DNA from 3 places in the Arthrobacter sp. K410C genome. Region 3 is predicted to be linked to each of the others. Evidence: riboswitches for the same ligand, from Rfam matches in the RefSeq annotation. Region 3 holds a riboswitch; each other region holds the start of a gene.
What was found. A riboswitch is a leader RNA that binds a small molecule or an ion and turns the genes downstream of it on or off. The one in region 3 is predicted to bind S-adenosylmethionine.

Region 1 (3,266 bases), on a different contig from region 3:
GGCTCGGCTGGCGTCCTTGCGCCGGTTGCTCGGAGCGGATCCGCGGGAGGATGCTCAGGAGGCAAAGGAGCTCGGCAGCGTCAACTGACAAAGCCGATCTCCCAGCAGAACAGCCTGCAGACGGTAGTTTGGAACCATGATCCAACCCGCTTCGAGCTACAACGATGACCTGCGCCTGGCCCATGTCCTGGCCGACTCCGTGGATGACCAGACCATGAGCCGCTTCAAGGCACTGGACCTCCATGTGGAGACCAAGCCCGACCTGACGCCGGTCACCGACGCGGACAAGGCCGCCGAGGAAGCCATCCGCGGCCAGCTCTCCCGCTCCCGCCCCCGCGACGCAGTGCTCGGTGAGGAGTTCGGCAGTACCGGCCACGGCTCGCGCCGCTGGATCATCGACCCCATCGACGGAACCAAGAACTTTGTCCGTGGCGTCCCCGTGTGGGCCACCCTTATTGCCCTCGTTGACGAGGGCGAGCCGGTGGTCGGCGTCGTGAGCGCTCCAGCCTTGGGCAAGCGCTGGTGGGCGGCCAAGGGCATGGGTGCCTACATGGGCCGTTCCCTTGCCGCGGCTACCCGGCTGCGGGTGTCCGACGTCTCCAGCCTGTCCGACGCCTCACTGTCCTATTCAAGCCTCTCCGGCTGGAAGGAACGGGGAAACCTGGACGAGTTCCTCGGCCTTACCGAGGATGTGTGGCGGACCCGTGCCTTCGGTGACTTCTGGTCCTACTGCATGGTGGCAGAGGGCTCGGTGGACATCGCCTGCGAACCCGAGCTCAATCTGTACGACATGGCTGCATTGGTGCCGATTGTGGTGGAGGCGGGTGGGCGGTTCACATCGCTTGAGGGCGAGGATGGCCCGTTCGGCGGGAACGCATTGGCCACCAACTCCATCCTGCACTCGGAGGTGCTGCAGCGGTTGAACCCGTACCTTGACGACCTGCTCTAAAGCCCCCTGCAACCGAACAAACGACGGCGGTTACCTCCAGAAGGAGGTGTCCGCCGTCGTCTTCTTCGCCGAAAAGCCTGTTTTCCATTCCCGCGTAACAAAGGCCTTAACAATTGCGCCGGCTTCAATCCTGGCCGCCCCATGTTCTACGCTCTTAACCAGGTCACGAGTGCCAGCGCAAAACCCCGGTTTGCTGGCCGGCAACCCTCCATTCGCGGTGGGGTGCCCCGGGTGACGACCAGGCCGGTCCGGAGCGGATGCGGCAAGCGCGGATTCCCTTGATAGCGGAGTCCTGTTTTGAAGTGAGGTCTCTGTGACAACTGCCACCGTCTCCCCCAACGCCGCCATCACCGCTGATTCCGTGTTTGACGGACGGCAGGCACTGGCCGGCCGGCCTCTCGCCGCCGTCACCGGCGCAGAAATCCAGGCACCGCTGATTTCCGGCGGCCATATCCGCTACGCCAACCTTGACTATGGCGCCTCCGCCCCCGCCCTCTCGGTGGTGTCCGCCTACCTCAACGAGATCCTGCCTTTCTATGCCAGTGTCCACCGCGGTGCCGGCTACGCGTCCCAGATCAGCACCTCGGTCTACGAAAACGCCCGCAGCATCGTCCGCGACTTTGTGGGCGGCCGCCCGAACGACTCCGTCATCTTCACGCGGAACACCACGGACTCGCTCAACCTGCTGGCCGGCTGCCTGCCCCTCAACGGCGGCCAGCCCGCCGGCGACGTCCTGTACCTGGACATTGAGCACCACGCCAACCTGCTGCCGTGGCAGGGCGTTCCCCACCGCAGCATTGTTGCCGCCGACACCATCGCGGGAACCATCGACGCCGTACGTGCAGAGCTGGAACAGGGCGGCGTCAGCCTGCTGGCCATCACCGGCGCCTCCAACGTCACGGGCGAAATCCTCCCGGTCCGCGCCCTTGCGGCCCTGGCCCACCAGCACGGGGCCCGCATCGTGGTGGACGCGGCCCAGCTGGCGCCGCACCGCCGCATCAACATCAGCGCGGACGACGTCGATTACGTCGCCTTCTCCGGCCACAAGCTGTACGCGCCCTTCGGCGCAGGCGTCCTGGTGGGACGGCCGGACTGGCTCGACGCCGGAACCCCGCACCTCGCCGGCGGCGGCGCGGTCAAGGAGGCCAGGCTCGACGGCGTCAGCTGGGCCACCGGCCCGGCCCGCCACGAGGGCGGCTCCCCCAACGTCCTGGGTGCCGCCACCCTGGCCAAGGCCACCCAGGTCATCGCGGGCCTGGACCAGGAACGCTGGCACGCCCACGAATCCGCCATCCGTTGCTTCCTGGTGGAGGGCCTCCAGGAGATCGACGGCGTCACAGTGCACCAGATCTTCAAGGACACCAACCCGGACACCGACACCATCGGCGTGGTCAACTTCTCGGTTGAGGGCTACGACGCAGGCCTCGTGGCTGCGTACCTGTCGGCCGAGCACGGCGTGGGCCTGCGTGACGGACGCTTCTGCGCACACCCCCTGCTGAAGCGGCTGGGCCTGCCTTCGGGTTCGCTCCGCGCCAGCTTCGGCGTCGGTTCCCGGCTGGAGGATGCCCAGCGGCTCCTGGCCGGCATCGCCAAGCTGCGCCGTGACGGGCTCGGCTGGGACTACGTGGTGGACTCAGGGCGGTGGGTTCCCGCCAATGACACCCGCACCTACCCGCACTGGGCCCCAAACACGCCTGGGACCGCCGGCGCTGCTCCCTGCACCGACGACTGACCCATCCGGCAGATGCGGTAAATTCGGAAGGTACCGCAGGGCATTGACTGAAGGAGGCCGCACGTGGTTCGGGGTGGCCCAAAGCTGGATCTCGGGCGGCGCCGGGAGCTGGGCAAGAGTTTCCAGCAGGGCGGTAGGCACTATCAGCGGGTCCGGCCCGGTTATCCCGCCGACTCTGCCAATTGGCTCATCCCCGCGGGCGCGAGGGATGCGCTCGACGCCGGGGCAGGAACCGGCAAGTTCACCGAACTGCTGCTGGAACGCGGGCTGGCCGTCACCGCCGTCGACCCCTCCGCCGACATGCTGGACCAGCTGAAGGCACACTATCCCGGCGCCACCGCGGTCCTGGGAACCGCCGAAGCCACAGGCCTGCCGTCGTCCGCCTTCGACGTCGTCACCGTTGCCCAGGCCTGGCACTGGTGCGATCCCCTGACCGCGAGCACCGAACTGGCACGCGTCCTGCGTCCGCACGGCACACTCGGGCTTGTCTGGAACCAACTGGACACCACCGTCCCCTGGGTGCACCGGCTCTCGCGGATCATGCACGCCGGGGACGTCTACAAGCCCGGCCACCGGCCGGTGGTG
Region 2 (3,266 bases), on a different contig from region 3:
AGCCATTCGGCGAGCCGGAGGGCTGTTGTGGAGGAGTGGTTGACACGCAGCGCCATGGTCTCCAGGCCTTTGGTCAACACCCACGCGTTGAACGGCGAAAGCGACGGGCCGGTGTGGCGCATCAGCTGCTTGACCGGACCCTCGATGTACTCCTTGGTGCCCAGGATGGCACCGCCCATCACCCGGCCCTGGCCGTCAATGTGCTTGGTGCCGGAGTAGACGATGACGTCCGCGCCCAGCTGGCCGCAGCGTTGGAGCAGGGGAGTGGCAAAGACGTTGTCGACGACGACGGTGGCCCCGGCAGCGTGCGCAAGTTCGCTGACCGCGGCGATGTCCACGATCTCCTGCATCGGGTTGGACGGAGACTCGAAGAAGACGGCGGTTGTGGGCTGGGACAGGGCGGCGCGCCACTGCTCCAGGTCCGGACCGTCCACAAAGACGGTCTCCACGCCCCACCGCGGCAGGATTTCGTTGAGGATGACGAAGCAGGAACCAAAGAGCGAACGGGCGGCCACCACGCGGTCCCCGGCAGCGAGCAGGGCGCCCAGGGCGGTGAACACGGCGGACATGCCGGACGCGGTGGCAAAGCACGCCTCCGTTCCTTCGAGCAGCCGGAGCCGCTCCTGGAAGGTCGCCACGGAGGGGTTGCCGTACCGGGAGTAGACGAAGCGCTCATCCTCGCCGGTGAAGGCGCGTTCCGCAGCAGCGGCGGATTCGTAGACGAAACCCGAGTTCAGGAACACCGCTTCGGACGTTTCCTGGAAGTTGGTGCGGTCCAGCCCGCCGCGGACGGCCTGGGTGTCGGGGCTCCAGCCGGCGGCGTCATTATTGAAGGTCACTTAGTTCTTTCCCAGGTTGGTCGGCAGGCCGCGGTTCTTCCAGCCATTGACGGTCCGTTCGCCGTAGCGGTCCGGGTCGCCTTCGAACCCCTCCAGGACGTTGTAGGAGGTGAAGCCGGCCTGCGTCGCGGCGATGGCGGCGGAGATGGAGCGCTGGCCGGAGCGGCAGATGAACACCAGCTCCGTGTTGGAATCCTCCGGCGCCTGCTGGCTCAGGTCCTTCAGGAAATCCGGGTTGGGAATGCCGCCGGGGAATGTCCACTGGATGAACAGTGGATCGTTGTCCGTGGCCTTGGTGTCCGGAATGCCGATGTGCGCCCATTCGCCCTCGGTGCGCACGTCCACCAGGATGGCGCCCTGCTCAAGCTTGGCCCAGGCTTCCTCCGGCGTCAGGTCTCCCGCGTAGCTCATGCGTGGCCCTCGCCGTCGAACTCGAGGTCCTCGCTGGCTGCTTCCAGGTCGTCAACAGCGGTGGCGACGGCGGCGTCCGCCGATGCGATGGCGGCCGGCAGGACCACGGCCTGGGCCACGATGACGCTGGTGCCGTTGAAGGCTGCCGCCGGGCTTCCGTGCAGGACGTAGCCTTCGGCGAGTGCGGTTGAGATCCGCTCACAGAATTCACGGTTGTCCGGGCCGCTGATGAGGCGGTAGGACAACTTTTCTTCGGGGGCGTCGGACACGACGGATCTCCTTCTCTCACGCTTGCAGCTCGAATCGGTCGATATGCCGAGTATTCACCTGAGGCACCCCGCCGCGGAAGGAGGGTTGCCGACCGGCCAGTCAGGGCTTGGCGCCGGTACTCATTACTCCCCAAAAACGTAACATCTGGCACCGGCGGCCGCATCGCCGTCGTCGTCATGTTGCGTAACTGAAGCGGAAACGCTGCCGAAGGCGGCGAGGCGGTGCCGTCACCGGTGAACGGCCGACGGCGGTATCACCGCAGGTGGGCGGGTCTTTCTTTCCCATCCCGGCGCGACGGCCCGATACAGTTCTTGGGGGGCAGCGCCCCGCCGTGAAAGATCAGCACTGGGGGTCCCTTGAACATGCGAACAGCCACGCCCTGCCGCCGCCCCCGTCCGGCCCTGGCCCCCCGTCTTCGCGTGGCCTGGGCGTTCCTTGCCGTACTTGCTGTTGCGTATGTGACTGCGGTCCTGCCGGCGGGGGCGGCCCGGGCAGCCGAACCCGCACCGGACGCGGGCAAGCCGCTGCTCGGCGTCGTCCTGGAATGGGGCGAGGACACCGCTGCAGGGTTTGCCGAGCGGCTGGGAGCGTCACCGGCTGTCTATGGACACGACATCGCTTTTCCCTACCGTTCCTCCGAGCAGAACGACATCAAGGGATTCCTTGAACAGTCCTCGCTCCAGGGCGCCCACGCCATGCTCACGGTCAAGCCCACGGTGCCGCTGGAGCAGATAGACGCCACGGCAGCCGAGTCATTCGCCGGGGAAATCAGACGGCTTACCGCGCAGTTCCATGGGCAGGTGCTGGTGCGGTTTGCCCCGGACATGAACGCCTCCTGGGTGGAGTGGGGCCAGCAGCCGGCCGAATACCGGAAGGCGTTCCAGGCTGTCTCCGCGGCATTTGGGGATTCCGGCAACGGCCGGACGGTTATGGTCTGGGAGCCGTACCTGGGCAAGGACTACCCCTTTGACCGGAACCGGAACGCGCCGGCCCGCGGAAGCGACGGTTTCGCCTTGCTGGATACCAACGGCGACGGTGCCTGGAACGGGTCTGACAGCGCCTACGAACCGTACTATCCGGGTGATGATGCCGTGGACTGGGTTGGCCTGACGGCTTTCCATGACGATACCGCCGGTGGCGCCGCAGTCAATACCGTTCCGCGCGCCGGTGAGCTGGAGGACATGCTGACGGCCTCGGGCGGCGAAAACTTCTACGCCACCTATGCCGAGGAGCGGGCCAAGCCGTTCCTGCTGCAGACCGCCGCCTTCTACAGCCCCGCGTCCGGCGGCGCGTCCGAGGCTGAGATCAAGACCGGCTGGTGGGACCAGGTGGTGGGCACTGCCACGTCGGCAGAGTTTGGCAGGACGTCCGCGGTGGTCTGGGACGAGCGCACCAGCACCAGGGACACCGGCGTGGCCAGCATCGACTGGCTCCTGACCGGCAGCCCGGAGATCGCCCGGGCGGCGCTGGACCGGCTGGAGGCCTCGCCCTTGGTGACCGGTCCCGTCACGGAGGTGTCCACCGGCGGCAGCGACTATGTCCGGGCAAACACGCTGGCCGGGGCTGCCGCCTGGACAGTATGGGCCGCACTCGTCATCCTCCTGGTGGCCCTCTGGCAGATTCCGCGGCGCGTTCACGCCGCAACAGCTTGGGGTTACACGGACCCGTCCGGCAGGGATTCGCGCGTGGACCTGCTGCGCGGACTGGCCATCGTGTTTGTCGTGGTCAACCACCTGGGCATGACGT
Region 3 (3,266 bases):
ATGGCATTGCTGCCGTCCGCGTTGAGCGTGCCCCACGTTTCGTAGGCGAGCGTGACGTCCGGCAGGTAGCCGCCGGCTTCCAGTTCCAGGCCCCCGATGGAGGCGTAGCGGACAATTCCGTGCTCGGGAACGGTGGTAGGGGTGACGGTAACCGTCATGGCAAGACCTCTTCTACGCGCTTGCCCACCGGCGGAATGACCGGCAGGCCAGGTCTTCACCCGGGGCACCCCACCGCGGAAGGAGGGTTGCCGGCCAGCAAGCCGGGGCTGTCACTGGCACTCATGACCTGGTTCGAGTGTACGAAACACCACCCGGCCCGGGCCAAGAGTGTGACTGGTTGTGACTTCCCCGGCTTTGCGCACGCAGGCCGGCCACCCGCCGTCGGGCCCTGGTCCCCGGACCGTCCGCTCAGGCGCCCTGCGCCTCCTTGGCGGCACGGAACCCGGCTTCAAGGTCGGCGAGGATATCGTCGATGTGCTCCAGGCCGACGGAGAGGCGGACCAGTCCCGGAGCGACGCCGGCCGCCGCCTGCTGCTCCGGTGACAGCTGGCTGTGGGTCGTCGACGCCGGGTGGATGACCAGCGAGCGGACGTCCCCAATGTTGGCCACGTGCGAGTGCAGCTCCAGGGCGTCCACGAACCGCTTGCCCGCCTCGGCACCGCCGGCCAGGTTGAAGGCGACAATGGCGCCGGTACCCCTGGGTCCGTACTTGCGGCCGCGCTCGTACCAGGGGCTGGAGGGCAGCCCGGCGTAGGCGACGGATTCGACGTCGTCCCTTGCTTCCAGCCACCGCGCCACCTCCCCGGCGTTGGCCACATGGCGCTCCACGCGCAGGCTCAGGGTCTCCAGGCCCTGCGAGATCAGGAAGGCGTTGAAAGGCGAAACGGCGGAACCGAGGTCGCGCAGGAGCTGGACCCGGGCCTTGAGGATGTAGGACAGGTTGGCCCCCAGCGCCCCGCCCTCGCCCAGGTCGCGGCCGTACACCAGGCCGTTGTAGGTGGGGTCCGGGGTGTTGAAGCCGGGGAAGCGTCCGGGGTCCTTGCTGAAGTCGAACTTGCCCGAATCAACGATGACGCCGGCGATCGCGGCGCCGTGGCCGCCCAGGTACTTGGTGGCCGAGTGGACCACGATGTCCGCGCCCCATTCCAGCGGCCGGATCAGGTATGGCGTGGACAGCGTGTTGTCCACGATCAGGGGCACGCCGGCCTCGTGGGCGGTGCGGGAGACGCCCTCGATGTCCAGCACGTCCTGCCGCGGGTTGGACACCACTTCGGCAAAGAAGAGCTTGGTGTTGGGCTGGACCGCCTCGCGCCAGTGGTCCAGGTTGTCCGGGTCCGCCACGAAGGTCACCGAGATGCCGAACTTCTTCAAAGTGTGGGCGAACAGGTTGTAAGTGCCGCCGTAGAGGCTGGGGCTGGCCACGATGTGGTCGCCGGCCTCGGCGATGTTTAGGACCGCGAATGTCTCTGCCGCCTGCCCCGAGCTGAGGAGGAGCGCGGCCAGGCCTCCTTCAAGGCTCGCAATCCTCTGCTCAACGGCATCCTGGGTGGGGTTGCCGATGCGCGTGTAGATCGGGGCAAGCTCGGCGAGGGCGAAGCGGTTGGCAGCGCTCTCGGCGCTGGGAAAGACGAAGGAGGTGGTCTGGTAAATGGGCAGGGCGCGGGCGCCGGTGGCAGCATCCGGTTCCTGGCCGGCGTGGATCTGGCGGGTTTCGAAGGACCATCCGTTGGACATTCAAGGCTCCTTTGATTGGGCCCGGCATGCTGGAAGCACCACGGGCCGCGCTTGCCACCCGGCCTTCTTGCCGGACGGCCAGGTCCTCACCCGGGGCACCCCGCCGCGGATGGAGGGTTGCCGGCCAGCGAGCCGGGGCGGTTGCTGGCACTCATGACCTGAGCCCAGTGTAGGAATGTGGCCGGCCCGGCGAACAGCATTGTGACGAACATGGTCCCGTGTTCCTGCCATGGAGCAGGTTTCGAGGGTGCTGAAATCGGAAAATCCCAGTAAGGGTATCCTTAGCTGAGAGCCCGATCACAAAGTGCCAAGATGATGGCATGCGCATGGATCACGTCTCTTACGCCTGTGAACACGATGGCCTCGCGGCCACTACCGAACGTATTTCTTCTGCCCTCGGCGTTGAGGCAGTGAAGGGCGGGGTACACCCGCGGTTCGGTACCCGGAATATGATCATCCCGCTCGCGGGACACAAATACCTTGAGGTCGTGGAGGTCCTGGACCACCCTGCGTCGGACAAGGCTCCCTTCGGACAGGCCGTCCGGGCCCGCTCCGCGGCCGGCGGGGGCTGGATGGGCTGGTGCGTCGAAGTTGACGACCTTGCTCCGTTCGAGGCACGCCTGGGACGGGCTGCCGTCAACGGCAACCGCAAATTTCCCGACGGCCGCGAGCTGGTGTGGAAGCAGATTGGAATCCTGGGCCTCATCGCCGATCCCCAGGTGCCCTACATGCTGAAGTGGGAGGGCGATCCGTCGCTCCACCCGTCCAACGCCTACGAGAGCAACATCAAGATGAGCTGCCTGACCATCGCAGGCTCGGCCTCCCGGGTCACCGAATGGCTGGGCGAACCGGTGGAAAAGCCGCTGGAGGATGTTGCAGTTGAATGGGTTGCCCCGCATGGTACGCCCGGCATCCTCTCGGTCACCTTCGAAACCCAAAACGGAGCGGTCACCATCTGACCTTCCTTTGACCGGGCGTTACGGCCCTAGCGGACTTCGGCCGCCATCAGGATGTGACAACGGCGTCACCTCCCGATGGCGGCCGAAGTTGCTTTAACCGCGGGTTTTTCCCCGGGGCTCAAGGCTCTGGGCCGCAGTCGCTCAAAATGTCAGTGCCTCCGGTGATGATTCTTGTATGGGAAATGGCGCGGTCGTAGCAGCACCGATGGAGAGTGTTTATGCCACCACGGCTGCCATCAACGCGCTGTTCCTTGAAGAAGAAGCCCTTGCGGCTGCTTCGGAGTCTGACGGAGGCGCTGGGGTTGATCCTTTGGACCGGCTGTACCGGATCCGGCTGGACCGGCTCGCCCTGGAATCGCGACTCGAGGCTCAGGTCGCCGCGCTCAAGGCCAGGGACGCCGCCGAGTGCATTGATCTGCAGCAGGCCATGACCCCGCCCGACGCCTCCACCCACGACCGCACCTACGCGGAAATATCGGCAGTGGAAGAAATCGCCGGGATCCTGACCATCAGCGCCGGGGCCGCAGGGGCGTTCATCACCCAGGCCCGGCGGGTCTGCTCCCTCCCCTCCGT

Region 1: another riboswitch for S-adenosylmethionine. It lies ahead of AC5RU7_RS01470 (aminotransferase class V-fold PLP-dependent enzyme); the one in region 3 lies ahead of AC5RU7_RS05930 (bifunctional o-acetylhomoserine/o-acetylserine sulfhydrylase).
Region 2: another riboswitch for S-adenosylmethionine. It lies ahead of AC5RU7_RS15965 (DUF1737 domain-containing protein); the one in region 3 lies ahead of AC5RU7_RS05930 (bifunctional o-acetylhomoserine/o-acetylserine sulfhydrylase).

What each region holds. Positions count from the first base shown of each region.
Region 1 is NZ_JBNHFJ010000001.1:302,521-305,786, forward strand. Features, by position in the region: gene rsgA (ribosome small subunit-dependent GTPase A) at 1-88, shown strand, start outside; gene hisN (histidinol-phosphatase) at 137-949, shown strand; SAM riboswitch class IV at 1,111-1,224, shown strand; gene AC5RU7_RS01470 (aminotransferase class V-fold PLP-dependent enzyme) at 1,263-2,681, shown strand; gene AC5RU7_RS01475 (class I SAM-dependent methyltransferase) at 2,745-3,266, shown strand, end outside.
Region 2 is NZ_JBNHFJ010000012.1:55,142-58,407, forward strand. Features, by position in the region: gene AC5RU7_RS15955 (O-succinylhomoserine sulfhydrylase) at 1-839, opposite strand, end outside; gene AC5RU7_RS15960 (rhodanese-like domain-containing protein) at 840-1,250, opposite strand; gene AC5RU7_RS15965 (DUF1737 domain-containing protein) at 1,247-1,519, opposite strand; SAM riboswitch class IV at 1,533-1,647, opposite strand; gene opgC (OpgC domain-containing protein) at 1,883-3,266, shown strand, end outside.
Region 3 is NZ_JBNHFJ010000002.1:224,274-227,539, reverse strand. Features, by position in the region: gene metX (homoserine O-acetyltransferase MetX) at 1-158, opposite strand, end outside; SAM riboswitch class IV at 171-287, opposite strand; gene AC5RU7_RS05930 (bifunctional o-acetylhomoserine/o-acetylserine sulfhydrylase) at 409-1,734, opposite strand; SAM riboswitch class IV at 1,777-1,893, opposite strand; gene AC5RU7_RS05925 (VOC family protein) at 2,055-2,693, shown strand; gene AC5RU7_RS05920 (HNH endonuclease signature motif containing protein) at 2,869-3,266, shown strand, end outside.